Regions from separate parts of the Rhodococcus sp. OK302 genome, predicted to be linked through region 3. Evidence: riboswitches for the same ligand, from Rfam matches in the RefSeq annotation. Region 3 holds a riboswitch; each other region holds the start of a gene.

The links. A riboswitch is a leader RNA that binds a small molecule or an ion and turns the genes downstream of it on or off. The one in region 3 is predicted to bind cobalamin.
Region 1: linked by a shared signal. The riboswitch ahead of BDB13_RS07120 (CbtB domain-containing protein) and the one ahead of BDB13_RS12935 (ABC transporter substrate-binding protein) in region 3 are both predicted to bind cobalamin.
Region 2: linked by a shared signal. The riboswitch ahead of BDB13_RS15165 (magnesium chelatase subunit D family protein) and the one ahead of BDB13_RS12935 (ABC transporter substrate-binding protein) in region 3 are both predicted to bind cobalamin.

What each region holds. Positions count from the first base shown of each region.
Region 1 covers NZ_NPJZ01000001.1:1,561,741-1,566,067, forward strand. The annotation lists gene BDB13_RS07105 (MarR family winged helix-turn-helix transcriptional regulator) at 1-298, shown strand, start outside; gene BDB13_RS07110 (flavin-containing monooxygenase) at 397-2,223, shown strand; gene BDB13_RS07115 (CbtA family protein) at 2,285-3,037, opposite strand; gene BDB13_RS07120 (CbtB domain-containing protein) at 3,028-3,222, opposite strand; cobalamin riboswitch at 3,247-3,387, opposite strand; gene BDB13_RS07125 (antibiotic biosynthesis monooxygenase family protein) at 3,441-3,749, opposite strand; gene BDB13_RS07130 (alpha/beta fold hydrolase) at 3,794-4,327, shown strand, end outside.
Region 2 covers NZ_NPJZ01000001.1:3,298,179-3,302,505, forward strand. The annotation lists gene mqo (malate dehydrogenase (quinone)) at 1-974, shown strand, start outside; gene BDB13_RS15160 (GNAT family N-acetyltransferase) at 986-1,462, shown strand; adenosylcobalamin (AdoCbl) riboswitch at 1,586-1,741, shown strand; gene BDB13_RS15165 (magnesium chelatase subunit D family protein) at 1,751-3,697, shown strand; gene cobO (cob(I)yrinic acid a,c-diamide adenosyltransferase) at 3,720-4,327, shown strand, end outside.
Region 3 covers NZ_NPJZ01000001.1:2,818,983-2,823,309, reverse strand. The annotation lists gene BDB13_RS12950 ((2Fe-2S)-binding protein) at 1-372, opposite strand, end outside; gene BDB13_RS12945 (ABC transporter ATP-binding protein) at 369-1,139, opposite strand; gene BDB13_RS12940 (FecCD family ABC transporter permease) at 1,157-2,197, opposite strand; gene BDB13_RS12935 (ABC transporter substrate-binding protein) at 2,194-3,204, opposite strand; cobalamin riboswitch at 3,322-3,494, opposite strand; gene BDB13_RS12930 (MMPL family transporter) at 3,592-4,327, shown strand, end outside.

The DNA of each region.
Region 1 (4,327 bases), 1.3 Mb from region 3:
TGAACTCGCTGACGCCTTCGGGTTGGATACGTCGACGCTGAGTCGTCAAACATCATCGATGTTGAATTCCGGACTTGTAGAACGTATTTCGGACCCGGAGGGGGGAATGGCGCGCAAGTTTCGGATCACCGACGAGGGGGCGCGCAAGCTCGAAGCCGAGCGTGCCGACAATATCGTCGGCCTGGGTCAGGTAATGGAAGATTGGGATCCCGAGGACGTCGCCACCTTTGCGTCATGGCTGCAGCGTTTCAATACCGACATCGAAAGGCTTGCCGGGCGGCCCTGGCCCCGTACGTAGTTGGAGTTCGGTCCTCCGGCATTGCAACGGATTGCAACGCTTGTGACCTGAGCCTGCGATGCGGTGTGCTGTGTATCACATTCCGAGAAGGAGAAGTGATGACGCAAACCATCGATTCCACGGTTTCACCCACAGTGGCTGTGACACCTCAGGATCGCGTCGACGCCTGGCTGGCAGATTTCGAAGCAGCACTGGCAGCTCGCGACATCGCACGCGTCGCAGAAAAATTCGCCTACGACAGTTTCTGGCGTGACCTGGTGACGTTCACGTGGAACATCAAAACCGTCGAAGGACGTGAGCAGATTGTCGACATGCTCACCGAGCGTCTCGACGACACCGATCCGTCTGGATTTCGCACCACCGAGACGCCGGACGAAGCTGACGGAGTCATTTCTGCCTGGATCGAATTCGAGACTGCAACCGGCCGGGCCCACGGACACCTTCGATTGAAGGGTGATGAGGCCTGGACATTGCTGACGTCTCTCCAGGAACTCAAAGGCCACGAAGAAGGTAAAGGAACCCGTCGACCCCGCGGGGCGAAGCACGGTGCCGACCCCAACCGCGTGACCTGGGCAGAGCAGAAGGAAATCGAAGACCGCGAACTCGGTTACACCGCACAGCCTTACGTCGTGATCGTCGGCGGCGGACAGGGCGGTATCGCGCTCGGCGCCCGTATGCGTCAGCTCGGTGTCCCGGCCGTCGTGATCGACAGTCACGAACGCCCCGGCGATCAGTGGCGCGGACGCTACAAGTCCCTGTGCCTGCACGATCCGGTCTGGTACGACCACCTGCCCTACATGCCGTTTCCCGACAATTGGCCGGTATTCGCCCCCAAAGACAAGATCGGCGACTGGCTCGAGATGTACACCAAGGTCATGGAGGTTCCGTACTGGAGTTCCACCACCTGCACCTCGGCGTCGTTCGACGAGAAGGCGCAGGAATGGACAGTCAACGTCAACCGAAACGGTGAAGTGTTGACGTTGCGGCCCAAACAGTTGGTGATGGCGACCGGGATGTCCGGCAAGGCGAACGTTCCGACGTTCCCGGGGCAGGACACATTCCTCGGCGATCAGCACCACTCGAGCAAGCATCCCGGCCCGGATCAGTACGTAGACAAGAAGGTTGTGGTCATCGGGGCGAACAACTCCGCACACGACATCTGCGGGGCGCTGTGGGAGAACGGCGTCGACGTCACGATGGTGCAGCGCAGTTCGACGCACATCGTGAAGTCGGATTCGTTGATGGACTTGGGCTTGGGTGATCTGTACTCGGAGCGTGCACTGGCTGCCGGAATGACCACACACAAAGCTGATCTCACGTTCGGATCACTGCCGTACCGGATTATGCACGAATTTCAGATTCCCGTGTACGACGCAATCCGTGAGCGGGACAAGGACTTCTACGACAGGCTCGAGAAGGCCGGCTTCGAGCACGACTGGGGCGACGACGGTTCGGGCCTGTTCATGAAGTACCTACGACGCGGCTCGGGCTACTACATCGACGTCGGCGCAGCCGAGTTGGTTGCCAACGGAGATATCAAGCTGGCACACGGGAATGTTCGTGAATTGACCGCTGACAGTGTCATTCTCGAAGACGGTACGGAACTGCCGGCCGATGTCGTGGTGTACGCAACCGGTTACGGCTCGATGAACGGGTGGGTTGCCGATCTGATCGGTCAAGATGTTGCGGACAAGGTCGGCAAGGTGTGGGGCCTCGGCTCGGACACGACCAAGGACCCGGGCCCGTGGGAAGGCGAGCAGCGCAACATGTGGAAGCCGACGCAGCAGGAAGCTCTCTGGTTCCACGGAGGTAATCTGCATCAGTCGCGGCACTATTCGCTGTATCTCGCGCTTCAACTCAAAGCGCGTTACGAGGGCATCCCGACGCCGGTGTACGGCTTGCAGGAAGTGCATCATCTGAGCTGACGCCTGCTTGTGCTGTGCGCCTTTATTAACCGCGGGCGGTTAATAAAGGCGCACAGCAGTTTCAGCGAACAGCGAACTTTTTCGCGATTTCGACTTCCTTCGAGGCGCGCTCGGTGAGGAAGGCGAAAGCCAATCCGAGAACGAGCCACAACGTCGCCTGCGTAGCGAGCGACGACAATCGGAACTCCCACAGCAGAGTTGCCGGAAAATCGTCGCCGACCTCGTTGATCGTGGGCAGTGATACGTAACCGATCGCGACGATCACCAAGAACGCAGCAACTGGAGCGGCGATCCGGACACTGAGGAACTCATGAGCTGAAACAGCTTTCGCGGCGGCTGCCGCAGCGGTGACGGCCAACAAGCCCAGAATGACGGTGGCAAGCCACAGCAGCGTCCGCTGGTTGATGGTGTCGGGATCGCCGACAGCGGGAGGATTGGCCGGGTACTTGAAGAAGGGCACGGCTTCGATAGCGAGCCACCCGCCTGTAGCGATGGTTATTGCCAACAACGGCCCGGCCATCGAGGTGATCCGTCGGGTGTAGTTGGCAACTACGGCGAAGATCGCGCCCAATGCCAATCCGGCCAATGATGTGGCGAGAAACAGTCCGGCGCGTTGACCGTCACGAGTAACGAGGGGTGCTTCTTCGCTGCCATGGGTATGTCCGCCGGCACTGCTGGCTTCCTCGATCGCGATGGCGGCATTGACGTGCGGTTCACCCAGCACGTATGCAACCCCGCCGGCAAGGATGCCCGCGATCAAACCGGCCAACAAGCCACGAATCAGAAGCTTCGTGAAATTGTCGGCTAGTGGCACGGCACGCCCATCAAGTGGCGTCCGTCGTGCATCAGTTCATGCATGTACATGCCGGTGCGCGAGATTGCGCCCTGGTCGAATCCGACCACGTAGAGAGTCAGCATCGCGAGCACAACTATTGCTGCGGCGATGAAAGCGAGACGAGTCGAATCGATCGACGTGTCGGGAGAATAAGCGAGTGCCATCGAAGCCTCCTGGGATTTCGCGTCCCCTAGGTCCATGCGATGGCCGAAGTGTCTGGCTGTCGAGGTTGTTCACCTCGAATTACAGTGGCGCGACCGCTCCGGGCTTTCACCGGATTCCTGTCGGACCATCGCGTTTACAAGCGAACCATAGCAGCGAATGGCGTCTGATCGTGAAGGATTTTGTTCGCCAGGCGAGCGAAATCCTTCACGATCGTCACTCAACTCTTGGCTGGGACGTCCAGAACTACCTCGAATTCGAGCAGCGACGCACCCGAAGCGACGGGCTTCGCGCGCTCACCGGAGTGCGCTGCGCGGGCCGGACCGTCGCGCCAGTCGGCGAACGCCTGCTCGGTCTCCCACTGCGTCACCACGAAGTAGCGGCTCTCGCCCGCGGTGGGGCGGAGGAGTTGGAACCCGAGGAAACCGGGAGAGTTCTCCACTGCGGATGCGCGTGCTGCGAAGCGCTTCTCCAGTTCGGGGCCGGCGCCCTCGGGAATTTCGATTGCATTGATCTTCACGACTGCCATGTATCCGACATTACCGCGCGCGCTCACCGCGTACGGTGACACTCGTGTTGCATGACGAAGGTGGGACGGGTCAGCCGATTCTTTTGTTGCACGGCCTCATGGGTAGTGCACGAACCTGGCGCCGGCACGTGCCGTGGATTCGCGAGTTCGGACACGTCTACACGTTTGACGCGGCCGGGCACGGTCGACCTGCACCGAAGGAGCTGACGACGGAGGCGTTCGTCGAGGACGTCGCGGCGGCAGTAGCGGGAATCGACGAGCCGATGATCGTGATCGGGCACTCGATGGGCGCTCTCCACGCCTGGTGTTTTGCAGCGGCACATCCGGAAAAGGTACGGGCGTTGGTCCTCGAAGACATGGCACCCGACTTCCGCGGACGCACCGCGGAGAACTGGGCGCAGATGGTATCGGCGTGGCCTCAGCCTTTTGCTACCGAGGATGCGGCAAAGGAGTTTTTCGGTCCGGTTGCCGGACAATACTTTCTGGATTCATTCACCCGTCGCGACGACGGTTGGTACCTCCACGGTGACGTCTCCACATTCCGGGATATCTCCGAGGAATGGGGAACGCGCCATTTC
Region 2 (4,327 bases), 480 kb from region 3:
CGCTCACAAAGCAGCTCGTCGGCCATATCGGCAAGACCGGCGGCATGATGTACTTCGGCCACGAGGTCACCAACCTGACGCAGAACTCCGACAAGACGTGGACAGTCAAGGTCACCAACACGCGTACCGGTGAAAAGCGCGTCGTCCGTACACGATTCGTATTCGTCGGTGCCGGCGGTGGCGCTCTGCACCTGCTGCAGAAGTCGGGCATCAAGGAAGCCAAGGGCTTCGGCGGCTTCCCGGTCAGCGGTGCGTTCCTGCGTTGCACCAACCCCGAACTCATCGCGCAGCACAGCGCGAAGGTGTACGGCAAGGCCGCTGTCGGCGCTCCGCCCATGTCGGTTCCGCACCTCGACACGCGCGTCATCGGCAACAAGCCGGGACTGATGTTCGGACCGTACGCCGGCTGGTCACCCAAGTTCCTCAAGCAGGGTCGCGTCACGGACCTGCCGGGTTCGGTCAAGCCCAACAACATCCTCTCGATGCTCGGCGTCGGCGTCAGCGAACTCGGCCTGGTCAAGTACCTCGTCAGCGAGCTCACCAAGAGCGAAGCCGGCCGTATCGTCGACCTGCGTGAGTTTGCCCCCAAGGCACAGGCTCAGGACTGGGAGCTCATCACCGCGGGCCAGCGTGTCCAGGTGATCCGCCGGGCCAAGGGCAAGGGCGGCGTCCTCGAATTCGGTACTGCCGTCGTGGCCGCCGAAGACGGATCGATCGCCGGCCTGCTCGGCGCATCCCCGGGTGCGTCGACGGCTGTTCCGGCCATGCTCGACGTCCTCGAGCGCTGCTTCCCGACCGAATTCCAGGGCTGGAAGGGCAAGCTTCGCGAGATGATCCCGTCCATCGGCGTTAAGCTCGCCGACAACGAGGGCCTGTTCGACCAGGTGTGGGATTGGTCTTCGAAGGTGCTCGAGCTCGATTCGGCCGCCGCAACCGGGGCTTCTCCGGTCGCGGATACCGCAGCAGCTGTGTGATAGTCGAGTCCATGACGGCAACAGCAGCACTCAAACGTTCGTGGGCACTCGATCTCGACAACAAGACGTTTTACGAGTTGCTGAAGCTTCGAGTGGAGGTCTTTGTCGTCGAGCAGGCTTGCCCGTATCCCGAGCTGGACGGGCGAGACCTGCTGACAGAGACGCGCCATTTCTGGCTCGAGCAGGACGGCCAAGTGGTGTGCACCCTTCGTCTTCTCGAAGAGCACGACGACGGCAAGAAGAGCTTCCGAATCGGACGACTCTGCACTTCTCGTTCGGCTCGTGGCGAAGGTCACACGACGCGATTGCTGCAGGCAGCGCTCGCCGAGGTCGGCGAGGCACCGTGTCGCATCAACGCCCAGACCTATCTGGTCGAGATGTACAGCAAGCACGGCTTCAAGACGGACGGCGAAGAGTTCCTCGAAGACGGAATTCCCCACACGCCGATGCGTCGTGGCGGCGGCGAAGCGTTTGTAGTCGCCAGCTAGTTCTGTAAGACAATTGACTCTGGTCGCGCCGCGACAATTGACCCTGGTCGCGCCGCGACAATTGACCCTGGTCGCGCCGCGACAATTGACCCTGGTCGGCTCGCTGAAAAGTGAGCCGACTAGGGTTTTTTCGATACCGAATGCTCGCGGGGAAGTCCTGTTCGATTCAGGCGCGGTCCCGCCACTGTGAAAGATCTCATCTGCGAAACGAGATCTCAGCCAGGTTGCCGCGACATTCGGATAAGCCAAGTTCTCGGCGAGGAAACCGAGAGGTGGAGGGATGTCGACGTGCGTGTAGAAGATGATCAGAGCGCGGTAGCGGGTTTTCCGTTCAGCGCCGTTGTAGGCCAGGACCAATTGAGGCTGGCGTTGATCCTGTGTGCGGTGCACCCGGGAATCGGCGGGGTGCTGGTTCGCGGCGAAAAAGGTACGGCCAAGTCCACGGTGGTGCGCGCTTTGACGGCGCTGCTGCCGGCGGTCGACGATGCCGGTGTCAGCCGTCCCGCGCGGCTGGTGGAACTTCCCGTCGGTGCGACGGAAGATCGGGTGATCGGCTCGATCGACCTCGAGAAGGTTCTTCGCGACGGTGAACGAGCTTTCCAGCCCGGGTTGCTGGCCGCAGCCCATCAGGGTGTTCTGTACGTCGACGAAGTGAACTTGCTCCACGATCATCTGGTGGATGTTCTCCTCGACGCTGCGGCAATGGGCCGGGTGCACATCGAACGTGACGGAATCTCGCACTCGCATGCAGCGAAGTTCGTTCTCGTGGGAACCATGAATCCCGAAGAGGGAGAACTGCGTCCACAGTTGTTGGATCGTTTCGGTCTCGCAGTGGATGTGGCAGCTTCTCGGGATGTCGATGTGCGCATGGACGTTGTGCGTCGCCGCCTCGACTACGAACGCGACCCGCAGGCTTTTGCGGCCCGCTACGCGCCGGCCGATCAGGAACTGGCGGCCGAAATTCTTGCGGCACGTGGGCAATTGGATTCCGTGGAGTTGAGTAACCGTGAGCTACGCAGAATTGCGTCACTCTGCGCATCTTTCGACGTCGACGGTATGCGTGCCGATCTGGTTCTCGCTCGCACCGCTACTGCCCATGCCGCGTGGCGCGGGGACACCGAGGTGACCGAAGAAGACGTGCAGATTGCCGCGGAATTGACTCTGCCACACCGTCGTCGACGCGACCCGTTCGATGAGCCGGGCCTCGATCAGCAGCAGTTGGACGACGCGCTGAGGCAGGCCGACCAAGATGCGCAGCAGCAGGCAGACGACGATGCGCGCGCTGGTGAGCCTGAGTCTCCCGAAAACCCCGAAGATGGTAGCCCTGAAGACGGTGGCCCGAATGATTCTGGCCCCGATGACGGACCTGACGATGACGGTCCGGAGGATCCTGACGGTCCGGGCGGGGGAGTGCGCGCCGCCGACCGACCGTCTGCTCCACCGAGCAGCCAATTTGCCACCAAACTCCTCGAAGTTCCCGGTGTGGGCGAAGGTGCGCCCGGACGCCGTTCGCGGTCCGAGTCTTCGCGTGGACGCGTCGTGCGGTCCACTTCCGATCGCGGCCACGGACTGCACCTGACAAGCACGGTCTTTGCGGCTGCGGGATCCCAGGTTGCTCGCGGCCGCACTACGGGACGGCTTCGGCTGGCGCCGACGGATCTGCGGGGCGCGATTCGTGAAGGGCGAGAAGGCAATCTGATCGTCTTTGTTGTCGACGCATCGGGTTCGATGGCGGCGCGTGATCGCCTGTCTGCTGTCACGGGGGCGGTGGTTTCCCTTCTTCGTGACGCGTACCAGCGCCGCGACAAGGTTGCCGTGATTACGGTGCGCGGGCGCGAGGCAGAAATCGTTCTGCCGCCGACGTCCTCGGTGGATATCGCTGTTCGTCGGCTGCAATCCATGCGCACGGGCGGTAAATCGCCACTGGCAGAAGGGTTCCTGCGGGCCCGGGAAGTTGTTCTGCGTGAACGGCTTCGGGATCCGCAGCGCCGCGCACTGGTAGTCGCACTCACCGACGGCCGCGCTACCGGCGGCAAGGACGCACTGCACCGTGCCAGAGTTGCTGCGCATCTGTTGGCCGATGCCTCGGTGGCGTCCATCGTCGTGGATTGCGAAACCGGGCTTGTCCGTTTGGGATTGGCCGCCGAACTGGCCCGAGAACTACGCGGCGGATGCGTCCGCCTTGCCGAATTGTCAGCGCAGCAGGTCGCGGGCGTCGTCCGCGCCGCCGCCTAACGTTTCCCCCCAGGAGATCACCATGCCCAAGGGCGTTCCCGAATCAGTTCCCGACGACGGCTTGACTACACGTCAGCGTCGTAACGCGCCGGTGCTGGCAGTCCACACCGGACCGGGCAAAGGCAAGTCCACCGCAGCGTTCGGTATGGCGCTGCGCGCCTGGAACCAAGGTTTCGACATCGGCGTCTTCCAGTTCGTGAAGAGCGCGAAGTGGAAGGTCGGCGAGGAAGCTGCGTTCCGTGCGCTCGGAAACCTGCACGACGAGACCGGCGTCGGCGGTCCGGTGCAGTGGCACAAGATGGGCGAAGGCTGGTCCTGGACCCGAAAGGCGGGTAGCGAAGAAGATCACGCCACCGCTGCTGCCGAGGGGTGGAAGGAGATCGCCCGTCGCCTTGCCAACGAGGAACATCGCTTCTACGTACTCGACGAGTTCACCTACCCTCTCAAATGGGGATGGGTCGACGTCGACGAGGTTGTGCAGACTCTGCGTGACCGACCGGGTAATCAGCACGTTGTCATCACCGGACGTGACGCTCCGCAGGCCTTGATCGAAGCGGCCGATCTTGTCACCGAGATGACCAAGATCAAGCACCCCATGGACGCGGGCCGGAAAGGCCAGCGGGGCATCGA
Region 3 (4,327 bases):
CGCTCTACCCAACTCGCCGATACTTGCAGAGATGGGGATGACCGATCCTGCCGCAAATCCTCCAAGATATCCGTTGTCGCGCAAAAATATTCGACCATCGCGCAACGACGGATCAGCTGCGAACCCGGTGACCAACCCCGTCCCGAGAGGGATTCCGGCCAACGTGGAACTGGCCGAATACCACCACAGGGTTCCGTTGACGCGGTCGTCGTCGCTTCCCCAACGCCGAGCAGTATCAGCGACGCGTGCCGACATCCAGTCGGCATCCGTCATCAACTCTGCCGGAACGGTTTCCGGGTACGCGTCGAGGCCCTCGAAGAACGGTACAGCGGCCGCCATCCGCGCATAGATCTCAGCGATCTTCTCACTCATGCCAACCCCACAATCTCCATCCGCGGACGCACACCTTGTTCCACTCGAGCCTTGATCCCGAATACCTCGGCCAACAACGATTCTTCCAGTACCAGGGCGGTCGGCCCACACGCACGCACGTCACCATCGGCGAGGACTGCCAGTCTGTCGCAGTACTCGACAGCCAACCGTAGATCGTGCATCGTCACCACAATCGCCAAGCCTCGAGACGCCAATTCGGTGAGCAGTTCCATCACGATCAATTGATGCCGTAGATCGAGGTGGTTGGTCGGCTCGTCGAGCAACAGGATCTTGGGTTCCTGCGCCAGCGCACGGGCAATCGACACGCGTTGTCTTTCACCGCCCGAGAGACTGGCGACATCGCGCCCGGAAAGTGCCGCGAGGCCGACCTGTTCGATGCAGCGATCCACGATCTCGGCATCGCGGCTCGTGGTCCGATCCAACCAGTTCCGATGCGGTGTCCTACCGAGCGCTACGGATTCGCGAACCGAAAGCCCGCCGGACACAGCAGGTTCCTGGACACTCGCCGATACAGTTCGAGCAATGTCCCGGCGCGAGAGCGACGTTGCGTCCACCTGATCGATCAGCACCGCCCCGCCGCTGGGAGTCAGGGCGTTGTAACAACAGCGCAGTGCCGTGGTCTTGCCACTGCCGTTCGGTCCGACCAGACCGAGAACTTCACCCGCTGAAACCTCGAAGCTGATGCCGTGCAATACCTCCCGGTTACCCAGGCGGGCTCGGGTGTCCACGAGTTCCAGTAGCGTCACTGGCTCCAGCCCTAGCGTCACTGTTCCAACCTCCGATACTGACGAGAAAGCATCCAGACGAAGATGGGTGCACCCACCAAGGCGGTGATGACGCCCACGGGCACCTCCGTCGATTCCGATACCGAACGAGCCACTGTGTCTGCAGCGACCATCGCAACGGCCCCCAACAGTGCCGCTGCCGGGAGGAGACGAATTGCTCTGGTACCTACAACAAAGCCGGCAAGATGCGGGATCAACAATCCGATGAAGCCGATGCCGCCGGCGACGCTCACGGCGGCACCGGCAAGCACGGACACCGCGAGAAGCGACAACACGCGAAACCGTCGTACGTTCATACCGAGAGCAGCGGCGCCGTCGTCACCCGTCTGCAGGACGTCCATCCATTGCGCGCTGAGCATCAGCGCTATTCCGACGACAACGAGCGCAACTGTCGGGAAGATCAGCGTCGACCATCGTGCGTCACCGAATCCGCCGGCCAACCAGTGCATCACGGAGGTCACATGCTGATCGTCTGCCAAAACCAGAATGCAGAAAGTGATGAGCGCCGAGAATATTTGTGAGAGTGCAACACCCACCAGAATGATCGCCGTCGGCTGTGGGTATCGCCCACCGATCAACAAGGCCAGGAACAACGGCGCCATCGCCCCGATGAAGGCCGCTGCCGGGATCGTGAAAACCCCGAGTACGCCGGCTCCGATTCCGAGCACGGACACCAACACAACCATGAAACCGGCGCCGGACGACACTCCCAGCAGGTAGGGGTCCGCGAGCGGGTTACGCGTGACGGCTTGAGCCACTGCACCCGACATCGCCAACGATGCACCCACGACAGCTGCGGTGAGCGCGCGCGGGAGTCTGGAATCGATGACGATCGACTCCCTCGCTACCGACCACCAGGTCTCGAAAGTTCCTGGCGCCAAGCGTGCTCCAACTATCGCCCACACATCACCGACTGGGATACGGACCGATCCGAAGGACACCGCCAGCCCCAGCGCCACCGCCAGTGCGATCAGTAGGCCAACGAGCAGAGTGCCGTACCCGGCACGCGAACGAGTCACTGTGCCGCGTCAGAGCCTGCAGTTGAAGCGCCCGGATGGAATGCCGTGGCGATTGTCTGCGCTGAACGCACCAGGCGTGAACTCTCGAAGAGATCCGCCAGAGGTACCACGACAAATCGGTTCTGCTGCACTGCCGGTGTCGTTGCCATCAACGGCTGGGACCGCAGGAAGTCGATCTTCTGATCGGCTGTCTTGTCGCCGTAGTCGATGATGACGATGGCCTGGGGCGCGCGTTCGGCAACGGTCTCCCAGGTGGTCTTGAAATAGGGCTTGGGTCCTTCGGAGAAGATGTTCGTCACACCCGAGTACTCCGCTACCAATTCGCCGACGCCGACGCCGCCGACAGTTGTCGGGACGTCCTCGCCGCTGTCGTAGAAGAAGGAGGACACCGGCGCAGCATGATCGACCGAAGCGCGGACCTCGTCGAGGCCGGTACTGATCTGCTCGGCCACGGCGCGAGCGGAATCTTCGACGCCCAAGACGCGGCCGAGCTGGGTGTAGTCGTTCACCAGGAGTCCGATGTCGGGGAATCCGGTGCCGCAGTATTCGGAGAAGAGGAAGGTGTTGATGCCGTGCTCTGCGAAGGCATCCCGTGATCGACCCTGCTTCTCGTTGAAGGCACTAGTCATTCCGCCCACTACGAAGTCAGGATTCACGTCGAGGATCTGCTCCGCACTCGGGAAGGTGTCGGACAGACTGGGAATCTTGTTGAACTGTTCTGCAGTCTCCGCGGTGGGCGGGTTGTCGCTGTACGCCCGACCGACGATGCGGTCACCCGCACCGATCTCGATGAGAGCCTCGGTGACATGGCCGTTCAGGGACACGATGCGTTGCGGAGGCGAATCGAAGCTGACTTCTCGATCACAATTGGTGACGGTGATCGGTTGCGCAAAAGACTCGACCGAAGTGGAACCTTCTGCCGCTTCGCCTTTCGAACAGCCGGTAGATACCAGGGCAACCGCGATCAAGGCGGCGGCAACTCGGGAGGCGGAAATCTGCAGTGACACGGGGACCTCGTAAGGGCTCAGAGCCACGAATGAGAATCCGACAGCGAACTCTTCACCGCGTGGATCCGCGGGCCAGAACTCCTGCTGGACTTCCGTTTCGTAGACCACGACGAATGGGATGTCGCACACCGCACGGTGGGTAATCGGACTCGTCGACGCTCGGAAACTACCGAGACTTTCGACCTACCGTTGCGGGTCAGTGCCGGATTTGGACCGGCTTCCCCCACTCGTGTGGCTTACAAGTGCTTCACAGCAGTATGCACGATGCATCCGAACCGGGTCACGCGGATCCAGGAAGGCTCGCATCGACGAAACCTGAGGCAACAGGATTCCGGACCATTACAGTCGGTACGGCCATGTCCGAAAAATGTAAGTACCGGAGTTGAAATGACACGTTGGGCCCATACCGTCGTCTACCGAAAATGGTGGGTGCTCTCGCTCGCGATCCTCATCGTGCTCATCAGCGGCGTCTGGGGTCTCGGAGTGTTCGGCAAACTCAGCCAGGGCGGGTTCATCGATCCGGGAAGCGACTCCGCAAAAGTCGCGGATATCATCGAGGCGAATCTCGGGCCCCAAACACCCGACATCATCGCGATCTACACGCCGACGGACGGCCGGACCCTCGACGACATCGGACCGGCAGTGACGGCCGCCGTCGATCAGTTCAAGACGGAAGTATCGACGGCGTCGGTGAAGTCGTATTGGACCGCCGACGCCGCAACACGTCCGAACCTTCTGTCCCACGACGGGACGATGGGGGCTGTCGCCATCACGTTGGCACCGGACTCGGGGATCACGTCGGCAACCTTCACCGATCTCCTTCCGACACTCGAAGTTGAAGGTGCGCAGACACAATTCGCCGGTAATACCGTGGTCGGTGTCGCCTTCAACAACACGCTGGAGAAGGATCTGGTAGTCGCTGAGGCCATCGCCATCCCGATAACCCTGGTGTTGTTGGTCTTCATCTTCGGCGGCATCGTCGCTGCGGCTGTACCGGTTTTTGTCGGCGTCCTGAGCGTGATGAGCGCCTTGGCTGTTCTTCGGATTCTGACCTACTTCACCGATGTCAGTTCGTTCTCCATCAACGTGGCATCGCTCCTCGGACTGGGACTTGCCATCGACT